2 regions of the Micromonospora ureilytica genome follow, and region 1 is predicted to be linked to the other one. Evidence: predicted binding sites of a transcription regulator. Region 1 holds the regulator's gene; the other holds the start of a gene.
What was found. Region 1 encodes HrcA, which represses chaperone genes, less so after heat shock. Its sites were predicted from a motif close to GGTTNGCACNCTCNNNNNGAGNGTGCNAACC; they were not measured.
Positions count from the first base shown of each region.

Region 2: a site for HrcA is predicted at 2,432-2,462, ahead of groES (co-chaperone GroES). Genes of this name have one in related genera too.

Region 1 covers NZ_JADOTX010000001.1:7,052,095-7,056,251, forward strand. The annotation lists gene hemW (radical SAM family heme chaperone HemW) at 1-830, shown strand, start outside; gene IW248_RS32525 (DUF4870 domain-containing protein) at 898-1,524, opposite strand; gene hrcA (heat-inducible transcriptional repressor HrcA) at 1,750-2,772, shown strand; gene dnaJ (molecular chaperone DnaJ) at 2,848-3,993, shown strand; gene IW248_RS32540 (16S rRNA (uracil(1498)-N(3))-methyltransferase) at 3,995-4,157, shown strand, end outside.
Region 2 covers NZ_JADOTX010000001.1:6,401,766-6,405,922, forward strand. The annotation lists gene IW248_RS29465 (sugar ABC transporter substrate-binding protein) at 1-470, opposite strand, end outside; gene ybaK (Cys-tRNA(Pro) deacylase) at 650-1,129, opposite strand; gene IW248_RS29475 (THUMP-like domain-containing protein) at 1,140-2,336, opposite strand; gene groES (co-chaperone GroES) at 2,602-2,910, shown strand; gene groL (chaperonin GroEL) at 2,981-4,157, shown strand, end outside.

The DNA.
Region 1 (4,157 bases):
AGTCGGTCACCCCGGAATCGTTGAAGCTGCTGCGGGCCGCCGGCTACACCCGGATCTCGCTGGGCATGCAGTCCGCCTCCCCGGGGGTGTTGGCGATCCTGGATCGCAAACACAGCGCCGGCCGGGCCACCGCCGCCGCCCTGGAGGCGCGCGACGCCGGGTTCGAGCACGTCAACCTGGATCTGATCTACGGCACCCCGGGGGAGCGGGCCGAGGACTTCGCCGCCTCGCTGGAGCAGGTCGTGGCCGCCGGAGTGGACCACGTCAGCGCGTACGCCCTGATCGTCGAGGACGGCACCCGGCTCGCGGCCCGGATGCGGCGCGGCGAGCTGGCGTACCCCAGTGACGACGTGGCCGCGGACCGCTACCTGGCCGCGGAGGCCGCGCTCGACGCGGCCGGGCTCTCCTGGTACGAGGTCTCCAACTGGGCCAGTACCGAGGAGGCCCGCTGCCGGCACAACCTGCTCTACTGGACCGGCGCGGACTGGTGGGGGCTGGGGCCGGGGGCGCACAGCCACGTCGGTGGGGTGCGCTGGTGGAACGTGAAACACCCCTCGGCGTACGCCCAGCGGTTGGCCGCCGGCGCGTCTCCCGGGCTGGCCCGGGAGGTGCTCACTGTCGACGAGGCGCACATGGAGGACGTGATGCTCCGGCTGCGGCTGGCCAGCGGCCTCCCGCTGGCGGTGCTCGACGCCACCGGCCGGGCCGGCGCCGAGCGGGCGCTGGCCGACGGGCTGCTGGCCGCCGACGAGTACGCCGCCGGCCGGGCGGTGCTCACCCTGCGCGGGCGGTTGCTCGCCGACGCGGTCGTCCGCGACCTGCTGCCCTGAGTGGCCCGCTGCCCCCGGACCGGGGGCAGCGGTGTTCCAGACCGGCCGGGGGAGCGGCCGGCCCGGCTCACTTGATGAAGTTGGCAGTCATCGGGTAGCGGTACGGGGTGCCCTCGTTGGCCTTCACGCCGGCGATGATCCCGAACAGGATCTGGATCACCACGACGGCGATGCTGGGCAGGAAGAGCAGGCACCAGCTCACGAAGAGCAGCACGAACGCGATGACCGACCAGAGGATCTGGAAGTTCAGGGCGGCGAGGGCCTGCGCCCGGACGGTCGGCGACTGCTGGCCGCGGGTCAGGTAGGCGATGAGCGGGGCGACGAAGCCCAGCGGACCGAAGCTGACCAGCGCGCCGAGGGCGCCGCCGAAGTGCGCGACGAGCGACCAGGTCTTGTCCTCGTTGTTGGCGTAGCCGCCACCGGGGCCGCCGTATGCCCCACCGGCCGGGTAACCGCCGGGTGGGGGATAGCCCCCGGGCGGCGGATAGCCGCCTGCCGGAGGGTAGCCGCCTGACGGCGGTTGGTCACCGGTGGGCGGCGGATAGCCACCGGCCGGGGGATAGCCGGCCGGGCCGGGTGCCCCGGACAGTGGTGCGGTGGGCGGCTCGGACGACGGGAACGGGCCTGGGGAGGTGGGCTCCGGCGGGTAGTTGCCGGGGTCGCCCGACCCGGGAGGGCGAGGAGGTTCAGTCATGGATGTCACGGTAAGGGCCGGTGGCAACGCCGCACCAGAGCGACACCGCCCCGCCGTGCGGGCCGATCAGCCCAATGGGGTGGCATGGGCCGCACCGACAGGTGGTCGTTGATCATCGCGTCGGCGGGCCTGCCGACGTAGACTGGCACTCGTTACAGTCGAGTGCCAGGACGGCCCGGCCGGCCCACGGCGCCGGCGGCCGACGTGCGACAGGAGGTGCGGAGGATGGGTCTCGACGACCGGAAACTCGCAGTGCTCCGCGCCATCGTCGAAGACTACGTCTCCACCCAGGAGCCGGTCGGCAGCAAGGCGCTGGTCGAGCGGCACCAGCTCGGGGTCTCCCCGGCCACGGTCCGCAACGACATGGCCGTGCTGGAGGAGGAGGGCTACATCCGGCAGCCGCACACAAGTGCCGGCCGGGTGCCCACCGACCGCGGCTACCGCCTCTTCGTCGACAGGTTGTCCCGGGTCAAGCCGCTCAGCCCGGCCGAGCGCCGGGCCATCGAGCGCTTCCTGGTCGGTGCTGTCGACCTCGACGACGTGGTGCACCGCACGGTTCGCCTGCTCGCCCAGCTGACCCGTCAGGTCGCCGTCGTGCAGTACCCGAGCCTGGCCCGTTCCTCGGTGCGTCACCTGGAGCTGGTGCCGATCTCCACGACCCGGCTGATGCTCGTCATGATCGCGGACACCGGGCGGGTGGAGCAGCGGCTCGTGGAGCTGCCCGGCCCGGTGCCCGCCGACGACGTCACCGACCTGCGCCGACTGATCAACGAGAAGCTCGCCAACGCCCGGCTGTCCGAGACGCCACCGTTGGTGCAGGCGCTGGTCGAGGAAGCGCCGACCGGGCTGCGCCCGACCATGACCACGCTCGCCACCGTCCTGCTGGAGACACTTGTCGAGCGGCACGAGGAACGGATCGCGCTCGCCGGCACCGCCAACCTCACCCGGGGTGGCCTGCTCGACTTCCAGGGCTCCCTGCGGCCGATCCTCGAGGCCCTGGAGGAGGAGGTCGTGCTGCTCAAGCTCATCGGTGAGACCGAGCCCAGCACGACCCGGGTGCTGATCGGCGACGAGAACGAGTTCGACAACCTGCGCGCCGCCTCGGTGGTCAGCACCGGGTACGGCCCGGGTGCCACGATCGTCGGCGGCCTGGGGGTGCTGGGGCCCACCCGGATGGACTACCCCGGCAACATCGCCACGGTGCGCGCCGTGGCACGCTACGTGGGCGAGTTGCTGGCCCAGAACTGATTGGTCAGGGCCGATGCGGCCGGCTGCGGCCGCCGACCGGCGCAACGCGAGACGAACATGAGGACACGGAACGCAGTGGCCAGGGACTACTACGGCATTCTCGGTGTGAGCCGGGAAGCCTCCGATGACGAGATCAAGCGCGCCTACCGCAAGCTGGCGCGCCAGTTCCACCCGGACGTCAATCCGGACCCGGAGGCTCAGGAGAAGTTCAAGGACATCAACGCCGCGTACGAGGTCCTCTCGGACGACCGGAAGCGGCAGATCGTCGACCTGGGTGGCGACCCGCTCGCCCCGGGTGGCGGCGGCGCCGGAGGTCCGGGCGGCCCCGGAGGCGCCGGTCCGTTCGTCGGTTTCCAGGACATCATGGACGCGTTCTTCGGCGGTGCGGGAGGTGGCGCCCGTGGCCCACGGCCGCGTACCCGCCCGGGCGCCGACGCGATCCTGCGACTCGAACTCGACCTGCACGAGACGGCGTTCGGCGTGGAAGCCCCGATCACCGTTGACACCGCTGTGCTCTGCACCACCTGCTCGGGCGCCGGCACGGCCGCCGGCACGCACCTGGCGACCTGCGAGGCGTGCGGCGGCCGGGGCGAGGTGCAGTCGGTGCAGCGCACCTTCCTCGGCCAGGTGGTCTCCGCCCGGCCGTGCACCGTGTGCCAGGGCTACGGCACCACCATCCCGCACCCCTGCCCCACCTGCGCCGGCGACGGTCGGGTTCGTACCCGCCGCTCGCTGACCGTCAAGATCCCGGCCGGCGTCGAGGACGGCATGCGGATCCGGCTGGCCCAGCAGGGCGAGGTCGGCCCCGGTGGCGGCACCGCCGGTGACCTCTACGTGGAGATCCACGAGCGCCCGCACGACGTGTACTCCCGCAAGGGCGACGACCTGCACTGCCGGGTCACCGTGCCGATGACGGCGGCGGCGCTGGGCACCCGGCTGACCATCAAGACGCTGGACAGCGAGGAGACCGTCGACGTCAAGGCCGGCACCCAGCCGGCCAGCACGCTACGACTGCGCGCCCGGGGCGTGCCGCACCTGCGCGGCACCGGCCGAGGCGACCTCTACGTGCACCTGGACGTGCGGACTCCCACCAAGCTCGACCCGGACCAGGAGAAGATGCTGCGCGACTTCGCCAAGACCCGTGGTGAGGAGGTCGCCGAGCTGTCCAAGCAGGGCGGCTTCTTCTCCCGGATGCGCGACGCGTTCAACGGGCACGCCTGAGGTGTCCGCTCCGCTCTTCCTGGTCGAGGCGCTGCCCACCGGCGACGCGCTGACCCTGGACGGCCCGGAGGGGCACCACGCCGCCACCGTGCAGCGGCTGCGCGTCGGCGAGGAGTTGCTGCTCGCCGACGGGCGGGGTGGCACGGCCGCCGCCGTGGTCACGG
Region 2 (4,157 bases), 650 kb from region 1:
AGGCACTTGGCCAGACCCTCGCCCTGGAGCTTCCCGACGGACTCGTTGTCGAAGCTGACGTAGTACTGGGCGGAGCCGCCGAGGGTGAGCCGGTCGTAGTCGATGGTGGCGACGCCCTGCGACTTGGCCTTGTCGAGCACGGCCTTGCCGGTGCCGGAGTCCAGGTTGACGATCATCAGGGCGGTGACGCCGCTGGTGATCATCTGCTCGGCGATGGTCTGGAAGGCGGTCTTGTCGTTCTGGGCGTTCTGGATGTCGTACTGGACGTTGGCGGCCTTGAACGCCTCTTCCAGGAAGCGGCGGTCCGCCGTCTCCCAGCGGGGGGAGGACTTGCTGTCCGGAAGGATCACGCCGATCTTGGGAGTCTTCTTGGAGTCGGCCGAGCCGTTGCCGGAGTCGTCGCTACAGGCTGTCAAGCCGCCGGTCGTGAGCAGGCCCACGGCGGCGATGGTGAGGATCCCCTTACGCATGTGCAGGGTCCTTTCGGAGGTGGGGGAGGTGTTGTTTTGTTGTGTCCGGCAACGTATTTCGCGTCACACCAGCTCCACAAGACCGCGCAGGTCACTAGTTTGTTGGGGGCGATAACAATTCAGCAACGCGACTGTTACTCAGTGGGTATCCCACCGGGCATCCGACGTAACGAACGCCGTCAGTGGGTCTGCAACGGCGCGGTACGCGCGTCGGTCAGCGCCACCAGATCCGCCGCGGCCAGTTCGAGTTGCAGACCGCGCCGACCAGCCGAGACGTAGATCGTCGGGAGGCCCAGCGCGGATTCGTCCAGCACTGTGGGCAACCGCCGACGCTGCCCGAGCGGGCTGATCCCACCGCGTACGTAGCCGGTTGCCCGCTCGGCGACCGCCCGGTCCGCCAGCGCCGCACGCTTGCCGCCGACCGCCGCCGCGAGCGCCTTGAGATCCAGCTCGCCGGTGACCGGAACGACAGCCACGGTGAGCGCGCCGTCGACCTCGGTCACCAGCGACTTGAACACCCGCTCCGGTGCCACGCCGAGCGCCACCGCCACCAACGCGCCGTAGTTCGGGGCGTCCGACGCCACCCGGTACGGATGGGTGCGATGCGCGACCCCGCGCCTGACCAACAGTGCCGTTGCCGGAGTGCCCTGTCCCGCCACACCGGCGACGCTAGTCGACCGGCCGGCCGATCAGCACCGTCGGTGCGCCGGCGACCCGGGTGAGCACCAGACTCGCCGCCTCGTCCCCGGCCAGCCGTAGATCCCGTCGGAGCTGCTCCGGGGTGAGCGCCGAACCCCGCTTGAGGATCTCCACCCGGCCCACCCGACGGTCGCGCAACAGAGCCCGCAGGCGCTTGAGCGAGAACGGCAACACGTCGGTGATCTCCAGGCAGCGCGCGTACGGGGTGCGGACCGGCTGGTCGGCGTAGAGGTAGGCGATGCTCGGATCGCCCAGGGTGGCGTCCAGGTCGGTGGCCAGTTCGGCGACGAGGTGCGCGCGGACCACCGCCGGATCCGGGTCGTACAGGTAGCGGCGCGGCGGCCCGACCGGCGCCTCGTCGGCGCCCGAGCCGGTGAGCTGGTGACGCTGGTTCTCGACGCCCCGCTGGCGGTAGAGGGTGGCGCGGCGGGGCACCTCCGCCAGTGCGCCGCACCAGAGCGCGGCCTCGACCAGGTCACCGTCCACGCCGACCCACTCGGCCTCCGCGCCGGCCGGGATGAGCGCGTGGTCCAGGCCCGGCGCCACCTTCACCACGGTGCGTGGCACCCGCTCGGCCAGCCCGGTGACGAAGTCCCACGGCGGCGAGTACGCGCGCGGGTCGAAGATCCGCCGCCCGGTGCCTGTCGCGCGGCGGGCCGGATCGCAGAAGACCCCGTCGACAGCTGACACGTCGAACCCGGTCGCGTCGCCGCACTCGACAGTGAACAGCTCGGCCAGCCCGGCCGCCGTGGCGTTGGCGGCGGCCATCGCGGCGGTCACCGGGTCGGCCTCCACCCCGTACACCCGGATGCCGGCACGGGCTGCGGCCAGCGCGTCGGCCCCGAGCCCGCACCCGAGGTCGGCCAGGGTGCGCACGCCGGCCGCGTGCAGCCGGGCGGCCCGACGGTCGGCGACCACCCGGCGGGTGGCCTGCTCCAGGCCGGGACGGGTGAGGAACATCCCAGCGGCGGCCGCGCCGAACTTGCCGACCGCCCGGTGGCGCAGCTCGGCCTGGGTGAGGGCCGCCGCGGCCAACGTCGGCGGCACCCCGGCCGCGCGCAGCGCGGACGCCGCGGCCAGTGGGTCACCGCCGGCCAGCCCGGCCGCCGCCGTGAGCGCGGCCGACCCCTCGGGGGTACGCAGCGCCGCCAGCTGATCGAGATCCACCCGGCCATTGTCCGGGTGGACCCGGAAATCCGGGCTGGCGGGGCGCGACTCGCTGGCACTCTCCTTGACGGAGTGCTAGCCACGGAATAACCTGCGATTAGCACTCTCACCATGAGGGTGCCAGCTTCCGGGTCTCGTGACCCGGGTGCGCACGCCAGGCGGACCGGCACCCGCGACGACGGCACCGCCCGGTGGCATGAGGCAGATTGACGCTGGTCAGCCCCGCTGACCAGCAACGAAACCAGTACCCCAGGAGGGTATGCCCGTGACTACCGCGACCAAGGTTGCGATCAAGCCGCTCGAGGACCGCATCGTGGTCCAGGCGAACGAGGCTGAGACCACCACGGCGTCGGGCATCGTGATCCCCGACACCGCCAAGGAGAAGCCGCAGGAGGGCACCGTCCTCGCTGTGGGCCCGGGGCGCGTCGACGACAACGGCAACCGGGTTCCGGTTGACGTGCAGGTCGGCGACACCGTCCTCTACTCGAAGTACGGCGGCACCGAGGTCAAGTACGCCGGCGAGGAGTACCTGGTGCTCTCCGCCCGCGACGTCCTCGCGGTCATCGAGAAGTAAGCAACCGATCAGTTCCATTGCCCCGGTCCGGCTCGCCGGGCCGGGGCAATGGCGCTTCGAAGGGACATTAATGGCGAAGATCCTGAGCTTCTCGGACGACGCCCGGCACCTGCTGGAGCACGGTGTCAACGCCCTCGCGGACACGGTCAAGGTCACCCTCGGCCCGCGCGGGCGCAACGTCGTCCTGGACAAGAAATTCGGTGCGCCGACGATCACCAACGATGGTGTGACCATCGCCAAGGAGATCGAGCTCACCAACCCGTACGAGAACCTTGGCGCACAGCTGGTCAAGGAGGTGGCGACCAAGACCAACGACGTCGCCGGCGACGGGACCACCACCGCGACCGTGCTGGCCCAGGCGATGGTTCGCGAGGGTCTGCGCAACGTGACCGCCGGGACCAACCCGGCCGGCCTCAAGCGGGGCATCGACGCGGCGGCCACCAAGGTCTCCGAGGCGTTGCTCGGCCGCGCCGCCGAGGTCACCAGCAAGGAGTCGATCGCGAACGTGGCGACGATCTCCGCGCAGGACTCCACGATCGGCGATCTGATCGCCGAGGCGATGGAGCGCGTCGGCCGCGACGGTGTCATCACCGTCGAGGAAGGCTCGATGCTCACCACCGAACTGGACGTGACCGAGGGTCTCCAGTTCGACAAGGGCTTCATCTCGCCGAACTTCGTCACCGACCTGGAGGGTCAGGAGTCCGTCCTTGAGGACGCGTACATCCTGGTCACCACCCAGAAGATCTCGGCGATCGAGGAGCTGCTGCCGCTGCTGGAGAAGGTCCTGCAGAACAGCAAGCCCCTGCTGATCATCGCCGAGGACGTGGACGGCCAGGCGCTCTCCACCCTGGTGGTCAACTCGCTGCGGAAGACCCTCAAGGTCTGCGCGGTCAAGGCCCCGGGCTTCGGTGACCGGCGCAAGGCGATGCTCCAGGACATTGCGATCTCCACGGGCGCCGAGCTGGTCGCCCCGGAGCTGGGCTACAAGCTCGACCAGGTTGGCCTGGAGGTGCTCGGCACCGCCCGGCGCGTCGTGGTCGACAAGGAGAACACCACGATCGTCGACGGCGGTGGCCAGAAGGCCGACGTCACCGACCGGGTGTCCCAGATCCGCAAGGAGATCGAGGCCTCCGACTCCGACTGGGACCGGGAGAAGCTGGCCGAGCGGCTGGCGAAGCTCTCCGGTGGCATCGCCGTCATCAAGGCTGGCGCTGCGACCGAGGTCGAGATGAAGGAGCGCAAGCACC